DNA from 3 places in the Klebsiella grimontii genome. Region 3 is predicted to be linked to each of the others. Evidence: predicted binding sites of a transcription regulator. Region 3 holds the regulator's gene; each other region holds the start of a gene.
What was found. The regulator Fur, encoded in region 3, represses iron uptake genes when iron is present. The targets are predictions, from matches to a motif close to ATAATAATGAGAACNACTATCAA.

Region 1 (6,579 bases), 2.5 Mb from region 3:
ATTTCTATCGTTTTTTCCAGTGGAAGGTGCTGGGTAAAACCGGCGGTAATAGTGTCGGTAAAACGCGTACCGATACAAATAATGGTATCCGCGTTTTCGATAGCATCGCGAGTCTCCTCCGCACTGGCTATCCCGCTATACGTCCCGACAAAACCGCTCTGTTGCTCATCGAAAAGCCCTTTGCCCATGAGCATCGTGGCGTAAGCAACGGGTACCTTCGCCACCCACTCTCGAAGAGCGTTTTGTAACCCATAGCGCTGGGCGAGAAAATCGGCCAGCAGCGATACGCGACGGCTGCTTCTTAGCATCCGTCCGGCGTGCTCGCGGAAACCCGCCAGCTGGTTCTCATCGGCGGGCAGCCCCTGAATAAGCAAACGATGAGCAGGCGGCGTGGTCTTTGCCTTCGCCACATCGGCCGGAAGCATCAGATAACCAGGACGATGATGGGTGAGCATTTCGCTCAGAACCCGGTCTATTTCATGGCAGGCATTTCCCGCCGCCAGCACCACCTGAGAGCAGGTAATTTGTTCACTCATACGCGAAAAATGGCTGAAATCGCCATCGCCAAGCGTATGGTGCAGCAGCTCGCCGCGCTGCTGGGCGCCGGTACAGGGAGCGCCGACGATATGCAGGACCGGTACATGTTCAGCGTAGCTCCCGGCGATGCCGTTCAGCGCGCTCAGCTCGCCGACGCCATAGGTGGTCAACAGCGCGCCTGCGCCCTTGATACGCGCATAGCCATCAGCGGCATAGGCCGCGTTTAGCTCGTTTGCACAACCCACCCACCCTAAATTCCGATGCGCAATAACGCTGTCGAGAAACTGTAAATTGTAATCACCAGGTACGCCAAACAAGCGGTCTATACCGCAGTCTACGAGACGATCCAGCAGATAATCGCCAATGGTGTAAGTCGGTTGCATATCCCCACTCTCCTCTCATGCAGATAAGTTGAGTATTGAATAAGCAGTTGCGCTGTCCACATTGCACCCAACAAATGCGGTGGCAAGTAAAATTTACGCGTTCAGGGAGTATACTCGGCGCCAAAGATTCTTTAGTGTAAACGTATACACAACCCTGTTTTATCTGCGGAGGAAGTATGGTTTACCAGGCAAACGCCACGCGATATCAAACGATGGAATACCGCCGCTGCGGTCATAGCGGACTAAAGCTACCGGCAGTTTCTCTGGGGCTTTGGCATAATTTTGGCGATGAAACGCGGGTGGAAACCAGCCGTCAGCTTCTGCGTCACGCATTCGATCTCGGCATAACCCATTTCGATTTAGCCAATAACTACGGGCCACCGCCGGGATCGGCGGAGAGCAATTTTGGCCGTATTCTGAAAGAGGATTTTTTGCCCTATCGCGATGAGCTGATCATCTCCAGCAAAGCCGGTTACACCATGTGGGACGGCCCCTATGGCGACTGGGGATCGCGCAAGTACCTGATCGCCAGCCTCGATCAAAGCCTTAAACGAATGGGCCTGGACTATATCGACATTTTCTACCACCACCGCCCTGACCCCGAAACGCCGCTGCTGGAAACCATGCGCGCGCTGGACCACATCGTCCGCCAGGGCAAGGCGCTGTACGTCGGCTTGTCTAATTATCCGCTCGAACAGGCCCGGCAAGCCGTCAACATCCTTAACGATCTCGGCACGCCGTGCCTGATTCATCAGCCAAAATATTCGATGTTTGAACGCTGGGTCGAAGAGGGATTACTGGATTTCCTGCACACCTCGGGGGTGGGAAGTATAGCGTTTTCACCGCTGGCGGGCGGCCAGTTAACCAACCGTTACCTGCACGGCATTCCGGCTGACTCCCGCGCCGCCAGCGGTAGCCGGTTCCTGCAACCGGATCAGCTTACCGAAAGCAAACTGGAAAAAGTTCGCCAGCTGGACGCGCTGGCCGAATCCCGCGGACAGAAGCTTTCGCAGATGGCGCTGGCCTGGGTGCTGCGCGATGAGAAAGTCACTTCGGTACTGATTGGCGCCAGTAAAACCTCGCAGCTCGACGATGCGGTTGGCATGCTGGAAAACCGCCATTTCAGCGCCGAAGAGCGGGCAACCATCGACGCGATCCTTGCGGTGTAAATTCATTGTTACTTTAGCAAAAAGTGCTCTCACTGGCGATTTAGGAGTTCCTCCGATACGACGGGGCTTTACCGCCCCGTAATATCAGGTTAACAGGCCGACAACGGCCCCGATCGTGAAGGAGAAGAGTATGTTCAGGTCACTGATTTTGGCTGCAGTGCTTCTGGCTTCAGCGCCATTGGTCGCTAATGCTGGTGAAATCACCCTGTTGCCATCAATAAAATTACAAATTGGCGATCGCGACAATTATGGTAACTACTGGGACGGTGGCGGCTGGCGCGACCGTGATTATTGGCGTAGACACTATGAATGGCGCGATAACCGCTGGCGTCGTCACGATAACGGCTGGCATCGCGGCTGGGATAAACGTAAAGCCTACGAGCGCGGCTATCGTGAAGGCTGGAATGATCGTGATGACCGACGCGGCGGTTGGGGTCGTGGACCAGGCGGTCGCGGACATGGCCACGGTCATCATTAATATTCATTGTAAAAGGGAGCCATCCGGCTCCCTTTCTCGTTGTCGCGTTTAACTAAATATCGTCCCAACAATCAGCCAGCCGTTAAGCGCCACAACGACTGCGACAATCGCCCACCCCAGCAGTTTTACCCACCGGGAATTGACCAGATCGCCCATCAGGCGGGAGTCGCTGGTGAATATCAGCAGCGGCACCAGCGCGAGGGCAATACCGAAACTCAGCAATACCTGGCTCATCACCAGAATACGCGTGGGATCCAGGCCCATTAAAATCACGATAAACGACGGCAGCATGGTGATCGCCCGACGAAACCACAGCGGGATATGAAAGCGGATAAAGCCCTGCATCACCACCTGCCCCGCCAGGGTCCCAACAACCGTAGAAGATAAACCCGCCGCAATCAGACTCAGGCCAAAGATGGTGGCTGCCGCGTGGCTCAGCAAGGGTTCAAGCGTCAGATAGGCCTGATCGAGGTCGGCAACTCCGGTGTGGCCGTTGAAATGGAAGGCCGCGGCGGCGGTCGCCATCATTGCCAGGTTGACAAAACCAGCAATGGTCATGGCAATCGCCACATCCCAGCGCGTGGCGTTATAGCGATCTTTGCGCGTGCCTCCATGCAGGTGCTGAGTGAGCGACGAGTGTAAATAGATGACATGCGGCATAATGGTCGCTCCCAGCACCCCGGCGGCAAGAAACACCGCCTCGCTGGTCGGCAGAGATGGCACGAGCATCCCTTTCGCTAACGGCGCCAGCGCGGGCTGAGAGAAGATAAGCTCTACGACATACGCCGCCGCGACGAACAGCAGTAGCCCGCCAATCACTTTTTCCAGCGGCTTTTGACCGCGACGCTGGAGCATCAGAATCAGAAACGTCGCAATCCCCGTCAGCACCGCGCCCTGCAGCAATGACACGCCGAGAACCAGCTTAAATCCGATAGCCGCGCCAATAAACTCGGCAAGATCGGTCGCCATCGCGATAATTTCGGCCTGCACCCAGTAAAACCACACCACAGGACGCGGATAATGGTCGCGAATTTGCTCCGCCAGATTTTTTCCGGTGGCGATGCCCAGCTTCGCCGACATCACCTGAATCAGCATCGCCATCAGGTTAGCCCATACCACCACCCACAGCAGCTGGTAGCCAAAGCTGGCGCCGGCCTGGATGTTGGTGGCGAAGTTACCCGGATCGATATAGCCGATGGCAGCAATGAACGCCGGCCCCATCAGGGCGAGCTTAATCTTGCGCGCTGCGCGACCGCTGCTATTCTCAACGCGACTGTTTGTCATTTTCTGCCTCTGGAAATATAGCCTTTGCTATGTTTTATGCTATCAAAATGCGAATGATTATCAAGTTCATTTGGAATGGTGATAATGATTGCTATGATAGGAGGGAACGATAGCGGGTCGGCAACTGAAAAACCGGGGGAACTGATAAACGCTTTTAATTAATCACCAGAATAGTACAAGAGAGCAACTTTTAAAACCTTTACGTAACATAACAAAAATGCATGGTTGATCACTATTTTTGCCATTAGTCACATATCCTTGCAATAGTGTGTGCTAGCTCTCGTTTTCTTTGCGCTTGTTACATAGAATGTGCACAGAAATTTAACCTGCCTCATATTTGGAGCAAATATGGACCGCGTCCTGCACTTTATTCTCGCGATCGTAGTGGTGGCCATTCTGGCCCTGTTGGTCAGCCACAACCGTAAGCAGATTCGTATTCGTTATGTCATTCAGCTGCTGGTCATTGAAGTGCTGCTGGCCTGGTTCTTCCTGAACTCTGACATTGGCCTGGGTTTTGTGAAGGGCTTCTCCGAGATGTTTGAAAAACTCCTCGGTTTCGCTAATGAAGGGACAAATTTCGTCTTCGGCAACATGAACGACAAAGGTCTGGCGTTCTTCTTCCTGAAAGTTTTGTGCCCGATCGTCTTTATTTCCGCGCTGATCGGTATTTTGCAGCATATTCGCATTCTGCCTATCGTCATTCGCGCTATCGGTACCGTACTGTCCAAAATCAACGGCATGGGCAAGCTGGAATCCTTTAACGCTGTCAGCTCCCTGATTCTGGGCCAGTCCGAAAACTTCATCGCTTATAAAGATATTCTTGGCAAGATGTCCCGCAACCGCATGTACACCATGGCGGCGACCGCGATGTCTACCGTCTCCATGTCTATCGTGGGCGCGTATATGACCATGCTGCAGCCGAAATATGTGGTCGCGGCGCTGGTACTGAACATGTTCAGCACCTTTATCGTTCTGTCGCTGATTAACCCGTACCGCGTCGACGAAAGCGAAGAAAACCTGCAGATGTCCAACCTGCATGAAGGCCAAAGCTTCTTCGAGATGCTGGGTGAATACATCCTGGCGGGCTTTAAAGTGGCGATTATCGTTGCCGCCATGCTGATTGGCTTCATCGCGCTGATTTCCGCGCTGAACGCCCTGTTCGCCACCGTCACCGGCTGGTTCGGCTATAGCATCTCCTTCCAGGGGATCCTCGGCTATATCTTCTATCCGGTAGCGTGGGTTATGGGCGTACCGGCGGGTGAAGCGCTGCAGGTAGGGAGTATTATGGCCACCAAACTGGTTTCTAATGAATTCGTCGCCATGATGGATCTGCAGAAAGTTGCCGCCACGCTTTCTCCGCGTGCGGAAGGCATCATCTCTATCTTCCTGGTCTCCTTCGCTAACTTCTCCTCTATCGGTATTATCGCCGGGGCAATTAAAGGATTGAATGAAGAGCAAGGTAACGTGGTTTCCCGCTTCGGCCTGAAGCTGGTGTACGGTTCTACGCTGGTGAGCGTGCTCTCTGCGTCTATCGCCGCGCTGGTACTGTAATTAGCGAAAGCCGGGCAAGTCCCGGCTTTTTCATGTCCGCAGTTCGCTCAACGGCAGCGGCTTACCGATCAGATACCCCTGCAAATAATCAACGCCTAACTCAAGAAGCTTTTCCCGCTGCTCAGGCGTTTCAACATATTCCGCCACCACCTTCATTTTCTTAACCTTGGCCATTTCAATAATAGATTTGACCATAATGGCATCCAGCGGATCGGTCTCGATATCACGCACGAAGCAGCCGTCAATTTTCAGGATATCGGCCTGCAGGCTTTTCAGGCGCTCGTAGTTAGCGTAGCCGGTACCAAAGTCATCAATCGCGATGCCGCAGCCGAAATCTCGCAGCAGCTGGATGTTATGCATGCTGGTCTCAACATCGGAAAATGCCTGCTCCTCGGTAACCTCAATCGTTATCGCCTCTGCCGACAGGTTATGGCGTTTAAACAGAGCGATGATTTGCGCCGCGCTATCCTTTTGCATCAGCGTATAGGGCAGCAGGTTAACGGAGAAATGCCGACCGTGGTGGTTTTTGAGCGAACTAAACAGCGTTTCCAGTACCTGCATATCAAAACGCTGGCTCAGGTTAAATTGCGCAATCAGTGGAATAAACCTATCGGGCGTAATGATGGTATTACCGCAGCGCATACGGCTAAGTATCTCATAGTACCCTTCTCCGCAGGCATTCCGGATAGGCTGGGCGTACAGCACCACTCCACGCTCGCTAAGCGCCTGTTTAATTTTCGCCAGCAGCCGTACCTGTTCGCTTGTTTGATCGGATATCTGCTCTTGCGCCGCGTCCAGCGCTAATACGCGCCGCCCCGCCCCGGCCTGCTCCGATAACCAGCTAAGCTGACCGAGCATCGGATGAAGCTCGGATTCTTTACCGCCGTAGCCGCCCCATGATGCGCCAAATTCCAGATCCAACGCCTGGTTGTTCCAGCTAAACTTTTTATGGTTAAGCGTGGAAACAATATGATTTAAACGCGCCTCTGGCTCCGGGCCATTAAGCACCAGCAACAGCTCGCTGCCGGGGAGCTGATATATGCGCTCTCCCTGAGCCAATAGCGGCTGTAGTTTGCGGGCAATCTGCCTTTTGCTCTCTACTCTCATCATCATGCCGTAATGACGACTCAGAAAATCCAGATTCTGAATACGCAGGCTGCTGATGGCAACAGCAGGG
Region 2 (6,579 bases), 1.2 Mb from region 3:
CGTGGCGGCAGCTGCAGCAGTGGCTACGGCGCCCTCTGGAAGAGCAGGGACGGGAGATTACCCGGCTGGTTTATCTGCTTGGCGTTGGCGCGCAGGTATTACGCTTCGCTTCACCGCCGCTGGCTGAAGCCTGGTGCCGGATGATGCTCGATACGCGCGGCGGCATGCGCCTGGATGAGCAAACGCTCGACGACTTACTGTTACGGGCAATGGGGCGCGGACGCCAGGCGCCTCAGGCATAAAGAATGGCCTGTACCCGCCAGTTATCCGGCTGCTGCTCCTCGTACATCTGGACGATGCGATACCAGGACGCGCCCTGCTCGTCGGCCTGCACGGCGATGGCGTGCTCCACATCCTGCTGGCTGCCGGAGATGTTGTTAACGCAAATCAGGCCAATTTCGTTCAGGCCAGTTACGCAGTCAGCGCTGGCAAACTCCGCCGACTGCGCGGAAGTATTGGCCGTGGCGGAGGTCAGCATCAGGCTGGGTAGGGTAAAAGTTCGTTTCATCGTCAGCTCCATTTCACATAGTCCTGAGGGCAGTCCGTTGCTAACGTTCTGCCAGGTTTACGGCTGGCTGAACGTTATTAGGCGCAGGAGAACGTGAATGGATGCAAAGCAGTGTCAAGCTGGCTTAAAGGTTGACCGCTATTGACGGTACAAAATTGCCTGCGAATACCACTGGCCTGGAACCATGGTGTCATCAATCATAATGATGACGTAGTAATCCGCCTTAGCCGCCTCTGCTTTGACCTTCAGCGCAGCCTCTACATCCATCGGCGAGCCGTACATTAATACGCTCACCGTCCCCATCTTCTGCAGACCCGTCGTCTGGTTACGCTGGATCTCTTGTGGATGGTTGGTTGCTGGCGGCGGCGCCTTTGGCGTCCCCTGTAGGGCGCTACAGCCGGTTAAAGCGATTGCCAGTAACCACGGTGTAAACCTACGCATAACCATATCTCGTTTCCTGTTAGCCATAGTGTAGTGGTAGCCTGAATGTCATTGCCGGGGAATGTTCCCAAATTGTTATCCCGTACGCGATTTTCGAATGAAAATATCGTGAAAGCGTAATCTGGTTCTCAAGATTATGAATCATGTGCGAACGCGTGGCTTGAGTACTAACATAACATCACTTTAGAGAAAGGAGACGGTAAATGATCGCACTAGAAATGCGTAACCTTGCGGGCGGGGAGGTTCTCCATGCGTACCCGCAGGGCGCCGCGGATACTCCGCTTCCCTGCATTGTCTTTTATCATGGCTTTACCTCTTCTAAGCTGGTCTACAGCTATTTCGCCGTTGCGCTTGCAGAGGCGGGGTTTCGGGTGATTATGCCTGATGCTGCGGAACACGGCGCGCGCTACCGGGGAGACGAACAGGGGCGGATGCAGCGCTTCTGGCCGATTCTGACGCACAATTTTGTTGAGTTTCCGGCATTACAGGAGGCGATTCGGGAGCAGGGATGGCTTGCGGACGACAGGCTGGCGGTGGCCGGCGCATCGATGGGTGGAATGACCGCGCTGGGGATTATGACCCATCACCCGGAGCTGAAAAGCGTCGCCTGCCTGATGGGGTCAGGCTATTTCAGTACGCTCTCGCAGACGCTTTTTCCTTCGCCTTCGTGGGAGGCAGGGCAGCTGGCGGAGTGGGACGTCAGCCAGCAGCTGGCGACCCTCGCCAGCCGACCGCTGCTGCTCTGGCACGGCGATGAGGATGATGTGGTACCGCCGGGGGAGACCTTCCGTCTGCAGCAGGCGCTGCAGCAAAACGCACTGGCCGACAACCTAACCTGCATCTGGCAGAAAGGCGTCCGTCACCGCATTACGCCGGAAGCGTTAGCTGCGACGGTGGCTTTTTTTCAACGTCACCTTTAAACGCGAATCACCTGAACGCCCTGATCTTCAAGCTGCTTGAGAATCGCTTCATCCGCCTGTTTACCGGTTATCACCAGGTCGATTTGCCCGGCCTGGCTGAAGAGCATTCCGGCGCGTTCGCCAACTTTGCTGCTGTCGACCAGTACCGCGAGTTTGCCGACGACGTTAAGCATCTTTTGCTCCGCCATCGCCGTCAGCATATCGGTTTTATATAGCCCCTCCGCGGTCAACCCTTTGCCGCTGGTAAACATCCAGTGCCCGGCGTACAGGCTGTTTTCGCTGCCCTGAGGGCTCAGCGTGATGGAGTGGCTGCGGTTATACTGCCCGCCCATAATAATGACGCTGTCGTGTTCCTGATCGATCAGGTAGTTAGCCAGCGGCAAATAGTTGGTGATGATCTGCACCGGTTTACCGCACAGTTCTTGCCCAAGCAGGAATGCGGTAGAGCCGCAGTTTATGACGATGCTTTCGCCCGGGTTCACCAGCTGCGAAGCCGCGCGCGCAATCCGTACCTTCTCATCGTGGTTTTGCGCCTGGTGAATATTCATTGGCGACCAGCGCGGGCGCTGCTCGCTGACGGCTTCTGCGCCGTTGCGGACTTTTTTCAGCTTGCCGCTTTCGTCGAGTTTGTTGATATCGCGTCGTGCCGTCGCCGGAGAAATTCCCAGCCGGGAAATCACCTGCTCCACGGTGACAAATCCCGTTTGTGCCAGCAAATCCAGTAAAATTTGATGTCTTTGCGCTTCCGTCATGAGCAAATCCGATTAAAAGTGATAAGCAAAGATGATATTTGAAATCAGGTGAAAATACTAATGCTGACGGGGATAATTTCCGGCGGGCGGTCCCGCCGGAGAAGCCTTACAGGAAAGACTTAAAGGGCAGGTCCGGCTCCATGGTGAAGCAATCGTCGAATCCGCGCGGATAGTGGTATTCGAAGTTATCTTTATCCAGCGGCCAGGTGAATTTCCCACCCACCTGCCAGATGAAAGGCTTAAAGCCATACTTCAGACGGTCTTTTTTCATCTCCCACAGAACGCGGATTTCCTGCGGATCGGCCTGGAAGTTTGACCAGATATCGTGATGGAACGGGATGACCACTTTGGCATTCAGCGATTCGGCCATGCGCAGGATATCGGCGCTGGTCATTTTGTCGGTGATACCGCGCGGGTTCTCGCCATAGGAACCGAGAGCCACGTCGATCTGGTGTTCGTTACCGTGCTTCGCGTAATAGTTGGAGTAGTGGGAATCGCCGCTATGGTACAGGTTGCCCCCCGGCGTTTTGAACAGGTAGTTCACCGCGCGCTGATCCATTCCGTCCGGCAGTACGCCTGCCGCTTTTTGATCCGCGGGTAAGGTAATCAGAGCCGTACGGTCAAAAGCGTCGAGCGCATGAATTTCAACATCTTTTATTTTGACCACATCGCCCGGCTTCATCACGATGCAGCGCTCTTTCGGTACGCCCCAGCCAATCCACAGATCGACGCAGGTTTGCGGGCCGATAAACGGCACGTCATCGGCGCAGTTCTGCATAACCGCGGCGGCCACGTTCACATCAATGTGATCGTTATGATCGTGGGTAGACAGCACGGCGTCGATCTGGCGAATAGCGAACGGATCGAGAACAAACGGGGTGGTGCGCAGGTTGGGCTGGAGCTTCTTCACGCCGGCCATACGCTGCATCTGGTGGCCGGTTTTCATCAGCGGATTCCCGTGGCTTTGCTTGCCGGTACCGCACCAGAAATCGACGCAGATATTGGCTCCGCCTTCGGATTTCAGCCAGATGCCCGTACAACCCAACCACCACATCGCAAAGGTGCCCGGCGCAACCTGCTCTTGTTCAATTTCTTCATTCAGCCAGCTACCCCATTCCGGAAAAGTGTTCAGGATCCATGATTCGCGGGTGATGGTTTGCACTTTACTCATTTGTTTTTCCCTCACATATTATCAAAAGTAATCACGATGTGATTTGTTTTGACGAATACTGGCATCGTTTGTTCAGGATTGCAATCCTGAATTTCGCCCTTCATGAAAGGAATAGTGGGGGTTAAAAAGAAGCGGAGGCATACTTCATGATATGCGTGTTATTTTATTTAATTGATTTACATATACTATTTTTCAGGTTATGAAAATGAGAATTAATACCATGACGGATTGTGTGATTATTTGCGGCGTGCGTCACATTTAATCAAATATAATCTTGTTGTGATTATTTTTGATTATTAGAGTGATCGCAACAACCAACCTGGGCGTAGCGTGCGTTCAGAGCGTCCACCTTCTGGAGTGTGTTATGGAGATTCTCTACCACATCTTTACCGTGTTCTTTAACCAGGTTATGACCAACGCCCCGCTGCTGCTGGGTATTGTGACCTGCCTGGGTTATATCCTGCTGCGCAAAAGCGCCAGCGTTATCGTTAAAGGAACAATTAAAACCATTATCGGTTTTATGCTGCTGCAGGCCGGCTCCGGCATTCTGACCAGCACGTTTAAACCGGTGGTGGCGAAAATGTCTGAGGTTTACGGCATCAACGGCGCTATTTCTGATACCTACGCCTCCATGATGGCGACCATTGAGCGGATGGGCGATGCCTACAGCTGGGTGGGCTATGCCGTGCTGTTAGCCCTGGCGCTGAATATTTGTTATGTCCTGCTGCGGCGTATTACCGGTATTCGTACCATCATGCTGACCGGGCACATCATGTTCCAGCAGGCGGGGCTGATTGCCGTCTTTTTTTATATCTTCGGCTACCCGATGTGGACGACGATTATCTGCACGGCGGTGCTGGTGTCGCTCTATTGGGGCATTACCTCGAACATGATGTATAAGCCGACCCAGGAAGTGACCGACGGCTGCGGCTTCTCCATCGGACACCAGCAGCAGTTCGCTTCATGGATTGCTTACAAGGTCGCCCCGTATCTGGGTAAAAAAGAGGAGAGCGTTGAGGATCTCAAGCTGCCGGGCTGGCTGAACATCTTTCACGACAACATCGTCTCCACGGCCATCGTGATGACCATTTTCTTCGGCGCGATTTTGCTCTCCTTCGGCATCGACACCGTACAGGCGATGGCGGGTAAAACCCACTGGACGATCTATATCCTGCAAACCGGCTTCTCGTTCGCCGTCGCTATTTTCATTATCACCCAGGGCGTGCGCATGTTCGTCGCCGAACTTTCTGAAGCGTTCAACGGCATTTCCCAGCGCCTGATTCCCGGTGCCGTGCTGGCGATTGACTGCGCCGCGATTTATAGCTTTGCGCCAAACGCCGTCGTCTGGGGGTTTATGTGGGGCACCATCGGCCAACTGATCGCCGTCGGTATTCTGGTCGGCTTCGGCTCTTCCATTCTGATTATTCCGGGCTTTATCCCAATGTTCTTCTCTAACGCCACCATCGGCGTGTTTGCTAACCACTTTGGCGGCTGGCGCGCGGCGCTCAAAATTTGTCTGGTAATGGGGATGATCGAAATTTTTGGCTGCGTCTGGGCGGTGAAGCTGACCGGTATGAGCGCCTGGATGGGTATGGCGGACTGGTCAATTCTGGCGCCGCCGATGATGCAGGGCTTCGCCTCCATCGGTATCGCGTTTATGGCCGTCATCATCATTATCGCACTGGCTTATATGTTCTTCGCAGGGCGCACGCTGCGTGCTGAAGAGGACGCGGAAAAACAACTGGCAGATGCTTCTGCTCAATAAGGAGTTTTGACTATGACCGTACGTATTCTGGCTGTATGTGGCAACGGGCAAGGAAGTTCCATGATCATGAAGATGAAGGTGGACCAGTTTTTGACCCAGTCAAATATCGATCACACGGTGAACAGCTGCGCGGTGGGTGAATACAAAAGTGAACTAAACGGCGCGGACATCATCATCGCCTCCACCCATATCGCCGGTGAGATTAGCGTCTCCGGCAACAAATATGTGGTTGGCGTGCGCAACATGCTCTCGCCTGCGGATTTTGGCCCAAAACTGCTGGAAGTGATCAAAGCGCACTTCCCGCAGGATGTGAAGTAAGGAGACCAAATGAAATTACGCGATTCGCTGGTGGAGAATAACTCCATCCTTCTCCAGGCCGACGCCAGTACCTGGCAGGAAGCCGTCAAGCTGAGCGTTGATTTACTGGTGAAGGCGGATGTCGTTGAGCCGCGCTACTACCAGGCCATTCTCGATGGCGTAGCCCAGCATGGCCCCTATTTTGTGATTGCTCCCGGTCTGGCGATGCCGCACGGCCGCCCGGAAGAGGGGGTTAAGAAAACCGGCTTTGCGCTGGTCACGCTGAAAACGCCGCTGGTTTTTAATCACGAGGATAACGACCCGGTCGATATTCTGATCACCATGGCGGCCGTGGATGCCAATACCCATCAGGAAGTCGGCATCATGCAGATCGTCAACCTGTTTGAAGATGAAGCCAATTTTGACCGTTTACGCGCCTGCCGCACCGCGCAGGAAGTGCTGGAATTAATTGATAACGCCACGGCGGCGGCCGTTTAAAAGGAACACTACAATGTCATTACCTATGTTGCAGGTTGCGCTCGATAATCAATCCATGTCTTCCGCGTATGAAACGACGCGCCTGATAGCCGATGAAGTGGACATTATTGAAGTCGGCACCATTCTTTGTGTGGCTGAAGGCGTACGCGCCGTTCGCGACCTGAAGGCGCTCTATCCCAATAAAATCGTGCTGGCGGACGCCAAAATCGCCGATGCCGGTAAAATTC
Region 3 (6,579 bases):
CAAACCTTTTCGATCAATTCCGCAGGGAACTGCATAGACTGCATGATATGTTCGATCATGCTGCATTTGCGACCGGTATTGGTATTTGTAATGACCCACCACGGCGTGCCCGGAACCTGCTTAGGTTTCGTCTGATTACCGTTTTTCTGCAGCGTGCGCTCATCCTCAGCGAAATAAACGCGAGTGCGGCCGTGGAGGGACTCGGTCGCCTCCGCGAACGCTTTGCTGTCTAAGGAGTAGAGGGTAGTCAGAACCAGCATGAAACGGTTTACCGCGCGCTTTTGATCAGCGTACTCATCAGATAACAGCAGCTCACGCATCGCGCGGACTTTATCCTTCAGAGGATTAGCGGGCTTCACTTCAGCGACAGGCGTTGGCGCAGGGGCCGGAGCGGCTTTCGCTACCGGCGCGACAGGCTGGGAAACGGCGGAAAACTTCAACATACGCCGTAAAATGTCGGATGCGCTCTCGCCAATATGCTTGGTGTGGCTGGCAATATAGCTATAGAGTTCATCATCAACTTCAATTGTTTTCATCTTAATCCAGTGCGATATCTTTTTCTGAATACAAGTTGTCGGGATTATAGGGTCAAATCCCAACCGCGGATAGCGTCAAACCAGGATGGCGGTAAAACTCGGAAATCTTCCGGGTCTTGCAGCCGGATGGCAGAATGTCCAACATAATACCCTAACCCGACGGAGCGAAAAAAAGAACTTTGCCATGAAATTAAATAGCCGAGCGCAATCTGCACAGAATCCGCACAATAATCCCCCTATCGTCCTGGTCCACGGCCTTTTTGGCAGCCTGGATAACCTTGGGATCCTCGCCCGCGATCTGGTTCACGATCGCGATATTTTACAGGTCGACATGCGAAACCACGGTCTTTCGCCGCGCTCGCCGGAAATGACCTATTCCGCGATGGCCCAGGATCTGCTTGATACTCTCAATGAATCACAGATTGAGAAAGCTACCTTTATTGGTCACTCAATGGGCGGAAAGGCGGTGATGGCGCTGAGCGCGCTGGCGCCGGAGCGCATCGCGGGTCTGGTCGCCATTGATATCGCCCCGGTGGATTATCACGTTCGCCGTCATGATGAAATCTTCGCCGCCATCAACGCCGTCACCGATGCGGGCGCCGCAACGCGTCAACAGGCGGCGGCAGTCATGCGCCAGCACCTTAACGAAGAGGGCGTGATTCAGTTTCTGCTGAAGTCTTTCGTGGACGGCCAGTGGCGGTTTAACGTACCGGTGCTGTGGGAGCAGTACGATAATATCGTCGGCTGGCAAGCCGTCCCGGCCTGGCCGCATCCGGCGCTGTTTATCCCCGGCGGTAACTCCCCCTACGTCACCGACGCATACCGCGACGCACTATTGGCTCAGTTTCCCCAGGCGCGCGCGCACGTTATCGCCGGCGCCGGGCACTGGGTACATGCCGAAAAACCGGAGGCCGTGATCCGCGCAATTCGTCGTTATTTAACCTCTATCGCCGCCTGACTGGCTAAAATGTGCCCGACCGCGCGGCTTAATGCCCGCGGTCGTTGGCGCAGCCCGTCGCCTGATGTATTATGGCGCGCTGTCTGCGTCGGCTATGCCCGATAGCTTGTTTCCCCCGAAGTCACTCTGAATCATGGCAAAAGAACAAACGGACCGTACGACATTAGATTTGTTCGCAACCGAGCGTCGGCCGGGTAGACCGAAAACCAATCCGCTTTCGCGCGATGAACAGCTGCGCATCAACAAACGCAATCAGCTTAAACGCGATAAGAGTCGCGGTCTTAAGCGCGTGGAGCTAAAGCTGAATGCCGATGCGGTCGACGCGCTTAATGAGCTGGCGGAAGCCCGTAATATGAACCGCAGCGATCTTATCGAAGAGATGCTGATGAGCCAGCTGGCGGCCCTGCGCGGCCAGGATAAAGCCTAAAACCCTCAAAAAATAAGCTTTCATGTAGCAGAGTGTGCAGTTGGGCGTGATTGCTGTTTCCGCGCCCTTCTCTGTTCTGCTATCATTGCCCCTATCTGCGGGCATTACGCCACTACCACATCATTAAGTTTCAAGAGGTTATTTTACTCATGGCAATCATCGGCATCTTTTTTGGCAGCGACACCGGCAACACCGAAAATATTGCAAAAATGATCCAAAAGCAGCTTGGTAAAGATGTTGCTGATGTTCACGACATTGCCAAAAGCAGCAAAGAGGATCTGGAAGCTCACGATATCCTGCTGCTCGGCATTCCGACCTGGTACTACGGCGAAGCCCAGTGCGACTGGGACGATTTCTTCCCGACGCTGGAAGAGATCGATTTCAACGGCAAACTGGTCGCGCTGTTTGGCTGTGGCGATCAGGAAGACTATGCTGAATACTTCTGCGATGCGCTGGGTACCATCCGCGACATCATCGAACCGCGCGGCGCAACTATCGTTGGCCACTGGCCGACCGCGGGCTACCATTTTGAAGCGTCTAAAGGCCTGGCCGATGACGATCACTTTGTTGGCCTGGCCATTGACGAAGACCGTCAGCCAGAATTGACTAACGAACGCGTGGAAAAATGGGTAAAACAGATTTCTGAAGAGCTGCACCTTGAAGAAATCAAGAATGCCTGAGTCTAAACGGCGAAATCATCAGATTTCGCCGAATTGATAGATAAAAGCAATCAAAGTTATAGCTACAAGTTTTTAACTTTTAATCACATATCTGTACAATGTCCTCTGATTTAACGGGGTCGCGTGAAGCACTTTGTAGCGAGTGCCTCGTTTTTGACAGCATACAAGGCCCGATGCTTGCAGTTTTCATTTCACCATGGCAGTTCTATAATGAGACGCATTACATCGGGTGATTCTCTGTATTACTTCCGCTGATGGAAGTAGATCGTTTAGCAACAGGACAGATTCCGCATGACTGACAACAATACCGCATTAAAGAAAGCTGGCCTGAAAGTGACGCTTCCGAGATTAAAAATCCTGGAAGTGCTGCAAGGACCGGATAACCATCATGTCAGTGCGGAAGACTTATACAAACGCCTGATTGATATGGGTGAAGAGATTGGCCTGGCCACCGTCTACCGCGTACTGAACCAGTTCGACGACGCCGGTATCGTCACCCGTCATAATTTTGAAGGCGGTAAATCCGTTTTTGAACTGACGCAGCAGCATCATCACGATCACCTGATTTGCCTCGACTGCGGCAAAGTGATCGAATTTAGCGATGATTCCATCGAAGCGCGCCAGCGTGAAATTGCCGCAAGGCACGGTATTCGTCTGACCAACCACAGCCTGTACCTGTACGGACACTGTGCGGAAGGCGACTGCCGCGAAGATGAACATGCCCACGACGCGGCAGAGAAATAATCACCGCATCGTATACCGCCAAAAGCCAACCTGAAGGTTGGCTTTTTTTTGCCCGGAATTTGCCGCCTCTTTCTCTCGCGCTGCAATACGTTTACTGTCAGTGCATCCTGAGGTGTACGGAGAGTCGACATGGAGCTTCGCCAGCTACGCTATTATGTGCGCATTATTGAAACCGGCAGTATGGGCCGCGCCGCGCTTGACCTGAATATCGGCGTCTCCGCGCTGAGCCAACAGATGGCGCGCCTGGAGAACGAACTCGCCATCCGTCTGCTGCAGCGGACATCGCGCGGCGTAATGCCGACCAGCGCTGGTCTCGCCTTCTACTCCCAGGCGCAGCTGGCGCTGCGCCACGCCGACGATGCGGTTCTCGCCGCGCGCGAGGCGCGCCTTTCCGGCCACGTCAGCGTCGGTATGGCCCCCAGCACCGCCTCTGTACTGGGGGTACCTTTTATTCACGCGATGCGCGAAAGCTATGCCGACGTCCGCCTGCATTTGGTCGAGAGCCTCTCCGGTAATCTGGAACGCATGATCAACACCCGCCAGCTTGATTTAGCTATCGTGTTCCAGAAGGAGAAGCTTGCGCGCTGGAGCGCCAGGCCGATTCTCGAAGAGCGTCTGTTTCTGATTGGCACCCATGACGTGCTGGCCCCCCTTCCCGAAGCGAGCATCTCGCCTGGCCAACTGGCCGCTATCCCGCTGATAATGCCAAGCCTGGGGCATGGCCTGCGCGGCAGGCTGGAGGCGATCTGCCAGGAGCACGCCCTGAGCGTCGATGTGGTGGCTGAAATCGACGGTCTGGCCCTGCTGATGCGCGCCGTCCGCGACGGACTGGGCGCCACGCTGCAGCCGGGGGCGGCGATTTCCCATCTCGACGGCGAGTCCCTGAGAGTGATCGGCGTCGAGAATCCGATACTCAGTCGGCCAAACTTTCTCGTCAGCCTTTCCGATGATGAACTGACCCCAGCGGGCCTTGCCGCGCGGGTGATACTGGCGAAAGTCATGCGTCAGCTCGTGGAGTCAGGCCGCTGGCCCGGCGCCAGCCTTTACGCGCACTAAACCCCCCTTTAGCAATACGCCATAGCGTCCTTACGGCCAAAACGAATACATTTCCATTACAAATTTAACAATCAAGCAAAGCGTAATGGAGCCAAAAATGGTGGATGTACTGGTGATTGGCGGCGGCAATGCCGCGCTATGCGCCGCATTAACCGCCCGGGAAGCCGGCGCGTCCGTGCTGCTGCTGGAGGCTGCGCCGCGGGAATGGCGAGGCGGAAACTCTCAGCACACGCGGAATCTTCGCTGTATGCACGATGCTCCGCAGGATGTTTTAATCGACAGCTATCCGGAAGAAGAGTACTGGCAGGACCTGCTGCGCGTCACCGAGGGCAACACCAACGAAGCGCTGGCGCGGCTGGTGATCCGCACTTCAGCGCAATGCCGGGACTGGATGCGCCAGCACGGGGTTAACTTTCAGCCGCCGCTCTCCGGCGCCCTGCACGTTGCCCGCACCAACGCCTTTTTTATGGGCGGCGGTAAAGCCCTGGTCAACGCCTATTACCGCAGCGCGGAGCAGATGGGCGTTAAGATCCGCTACAACACGCCGGTACAGGCGCTCGAATTAGATAACGGCGAATTCGTCGCCGCGCTGGCGGGCGAAGAAAGGATCGTCGCCAAAACCTGCGTCCTCGCCGCCGGCGGGTTTGAATCTAACCGCGAGTGGCTGCGTGAAGCATGGGGACAGAACGATCGTGGTGAATGGCCAGCCGATAACTTTCTCATCCGCGGCACCCGCTTCAACCAGGGCGTGCTGCTCAAGTTTATGATTGACGCCGGGGCTGACATCATCGGCGATCCTTCACAATCCCACTGCGTCGCCATTGACGCCAGGGCGCCGCTCTACGATGGCGGGATCTGTACGCGCGTGGACTGCGTGTCGCTGGGGGTGGTCGTCAACCGTGACGCCAGGCGCTTTTATGACGAAGGGGAAGATTTCTGGCCCAAACGTTATGCCATCTGGGGCAGACTGGTCGCCCACCAGCCGGGGCAAATCGGCTACTCAATTATCGACAGCAAAGCGATCGGCCACTTTATGCCGCCCGTTTTCCCCGGCGCCCAGGCCAATACCATTGAAGAGCTGGCTCGCCAGCTGGGATTGGACGCAGAAAGCCTGGCGCAAACCATCGCCCGCTACAACGCCGCCTGCGCGCCCGGCCAGTTCGATCATACCCGCCTTGATAACTGCGCGACATCCGGCCTGACGCCGCCGAAAACCCACTGGGCGCGGCCCATCGATACGCCGCCCTACTACGGCTATGCCCTACGACCGGGGATCACCTTCACCTACCTCGGGCTGTACGTCAATGAACACGCCGCCGTCCATTTTGCGGGCAAGCCCAGCCGAAGCCTGTTCGTTGCCGGTGAAATGATGGCCGGCAACGTGCTGGGCAAAGGCTATACCGCCGGCGTGGGCATGTCGATCGGGACGACATTCGGCCGCATTGCCGGCCAACAAGCCGCCAGGGCGGCACTGCAGGAGAGACACCATGAAGTCGCTTGAAAAGCTAATCATTGACGCGCAAATCATCACCCAGCCCGAAGCGGAGGTCGAACGGGTGATGCAGGTCTGTAACGCCTGCCGCTATTGCGAAGGGTTTTGCGCCGTGTTTCCGGCCATGACCCAACGCCTGGCTTTTGGTAAAGCGGATATAAACTACCTGGCCAACCTGTGCCATAACTGCGGTGCCTGCCTGCATGCCTGCCAGTACGCGCCGCCGCATGAGTTTGCCATTAATGTCCCGAAGGCGATGGCGGAAGTGCGGCTGGAAACCTATCAACATTATGCCCAGCCCGCGGCTTTCGGCAGCCTGTATCGTCGGGCCGGCGTGACCACGGCGCTGGCGCTGGTCGGTGGGTTGATCCTCTTTCTGCTGCTGGCGATGGGGCTCAAAGGCTCCCTGCTACATCCGCCGCTGGCCGGCGATTTCTACCAGATTTTTCCCCATAACCTGCTGGCGTGGATGTTTGGTTCGGTCTTCGTACTGGCCATGGGCTTACTGATGGCCGGCGTGATCCGTTTCTGGCGCGAGATCTCCCCGGGGCATCCCCACGCCGTTGATATCGCCGAAGCCTCGCATAACGCGCTGACCTTAAAATATCTCGACGGCGGCCACGGTAAGGGCTGCAACGAGGCTGATGACGCGTTTACCCTGATGCGCCGTCGTTTCCATCATCTTA

Region 1: a site for Fur is predicted at 3,893-3,915, ahead of ACE3MN_RS07315 (Nramp family divalent metal transporter). Genes of this name have one in related genera too.
Region 2: a site for Fur is predicted at 3,992-4,014, ahead of ulaG (L-ascorbate 6-phosphate lactonase). Genes of this name have one in related genera too.

Annotation. Positions count from the first base shown of each region.
Region 1 is NZ_CP169721.1:1,507,917-1,514,495, reverse strand. It holds gene ACE3MN_RS07330 (alpha-keto acid decarboxylase family protein) at 1-920, opposite strand, end outside; gene mgrA (L-glyceraldehyde 3-phosphate reductase) at 1,097-2,089, shown strand; gene ACE3MN_RS07320 (DUF2502 domain-containing protein) at 2,220-2,567, shown strand; gene ACE3MN_RS07315 (Nramp family divalent metal transporter) at 2,616-3,851, opposite strand; gene ACE3MN_RS07310 (NupC/NupG family nucleoside CNT transporter) at 4,200-5,402, shown strand; gene ACE3MN_RS07305 (EAL domain-containing protein) at 5,433-6,579, opposite strand, start outside.
Region 2 is NZ_CP169721.1:5,175,985-5,182,563, reverse strand. It holds gene ACE3MN_RS24270 (isovaleryl-CoA dehydrogenase) at 1-242, shown strand, start outside; gene yjfN (DUF1471 family protease activator YjfN) at 233-508, opposite strand; gene bsmA (biofilm peroxide resistance protein BsmA) at 647-955, opposite strand; gene yjfP (esterase) at 1,153-1,869, shown strand; gene ulaR (HTH-type transcriptional regulator UlaR) at 1,866-2,621, opposite strand; gene ulaG (L-ascorbate 6-phosphate lactonase) at 2,728-3,792, opposite strand; gene ulaA (PTS ascorbate transporter subunit IIC) at 4,157-5,557, shown strand; gene ulaB (PTS ascorbate transporter subunit IIB) at 5,570-5,875, shown strand; gene ulaC (PTS ascorbate transporter subunit IIA) at 5,885-6,352, shown strand; gene ulaD (3-keto-L-gulonate-6-phosphate decarboxylase UlaD) at 6,366-6,579, shown strand, end outside.
Region 3 is NZ_CP169721.1:4,001,308-4,007,886, forward strand. It holds gene seqA (replication initiation negative regulator SeqA) at 1-536, opposite strand, end outside; gene ybfF (esterase) at 721-1,494, shown strand; gene ybfE (LexA regulated protein) at 1,628-1,921, shown strand; gene fldA (flavodoxin FldA) at 2,071-2,601, shown strand; gene fur (ferric iron uptake transcriptional regulator) at 2,893-3,345, shown strand; gene tcuR (tricarballylate utilization LysR family transcriptional regulator TcuR) at 3,475-4,401, shown strand; gene tcuA (FAD-dependent tricarballylate dehydrogenase TcuA) at 4,499-5,902, shown strand; gene tcuB (tricarballylate utilization 4Fe-4S protein TcuB) at 5,889-6,579, shown strand, end outside.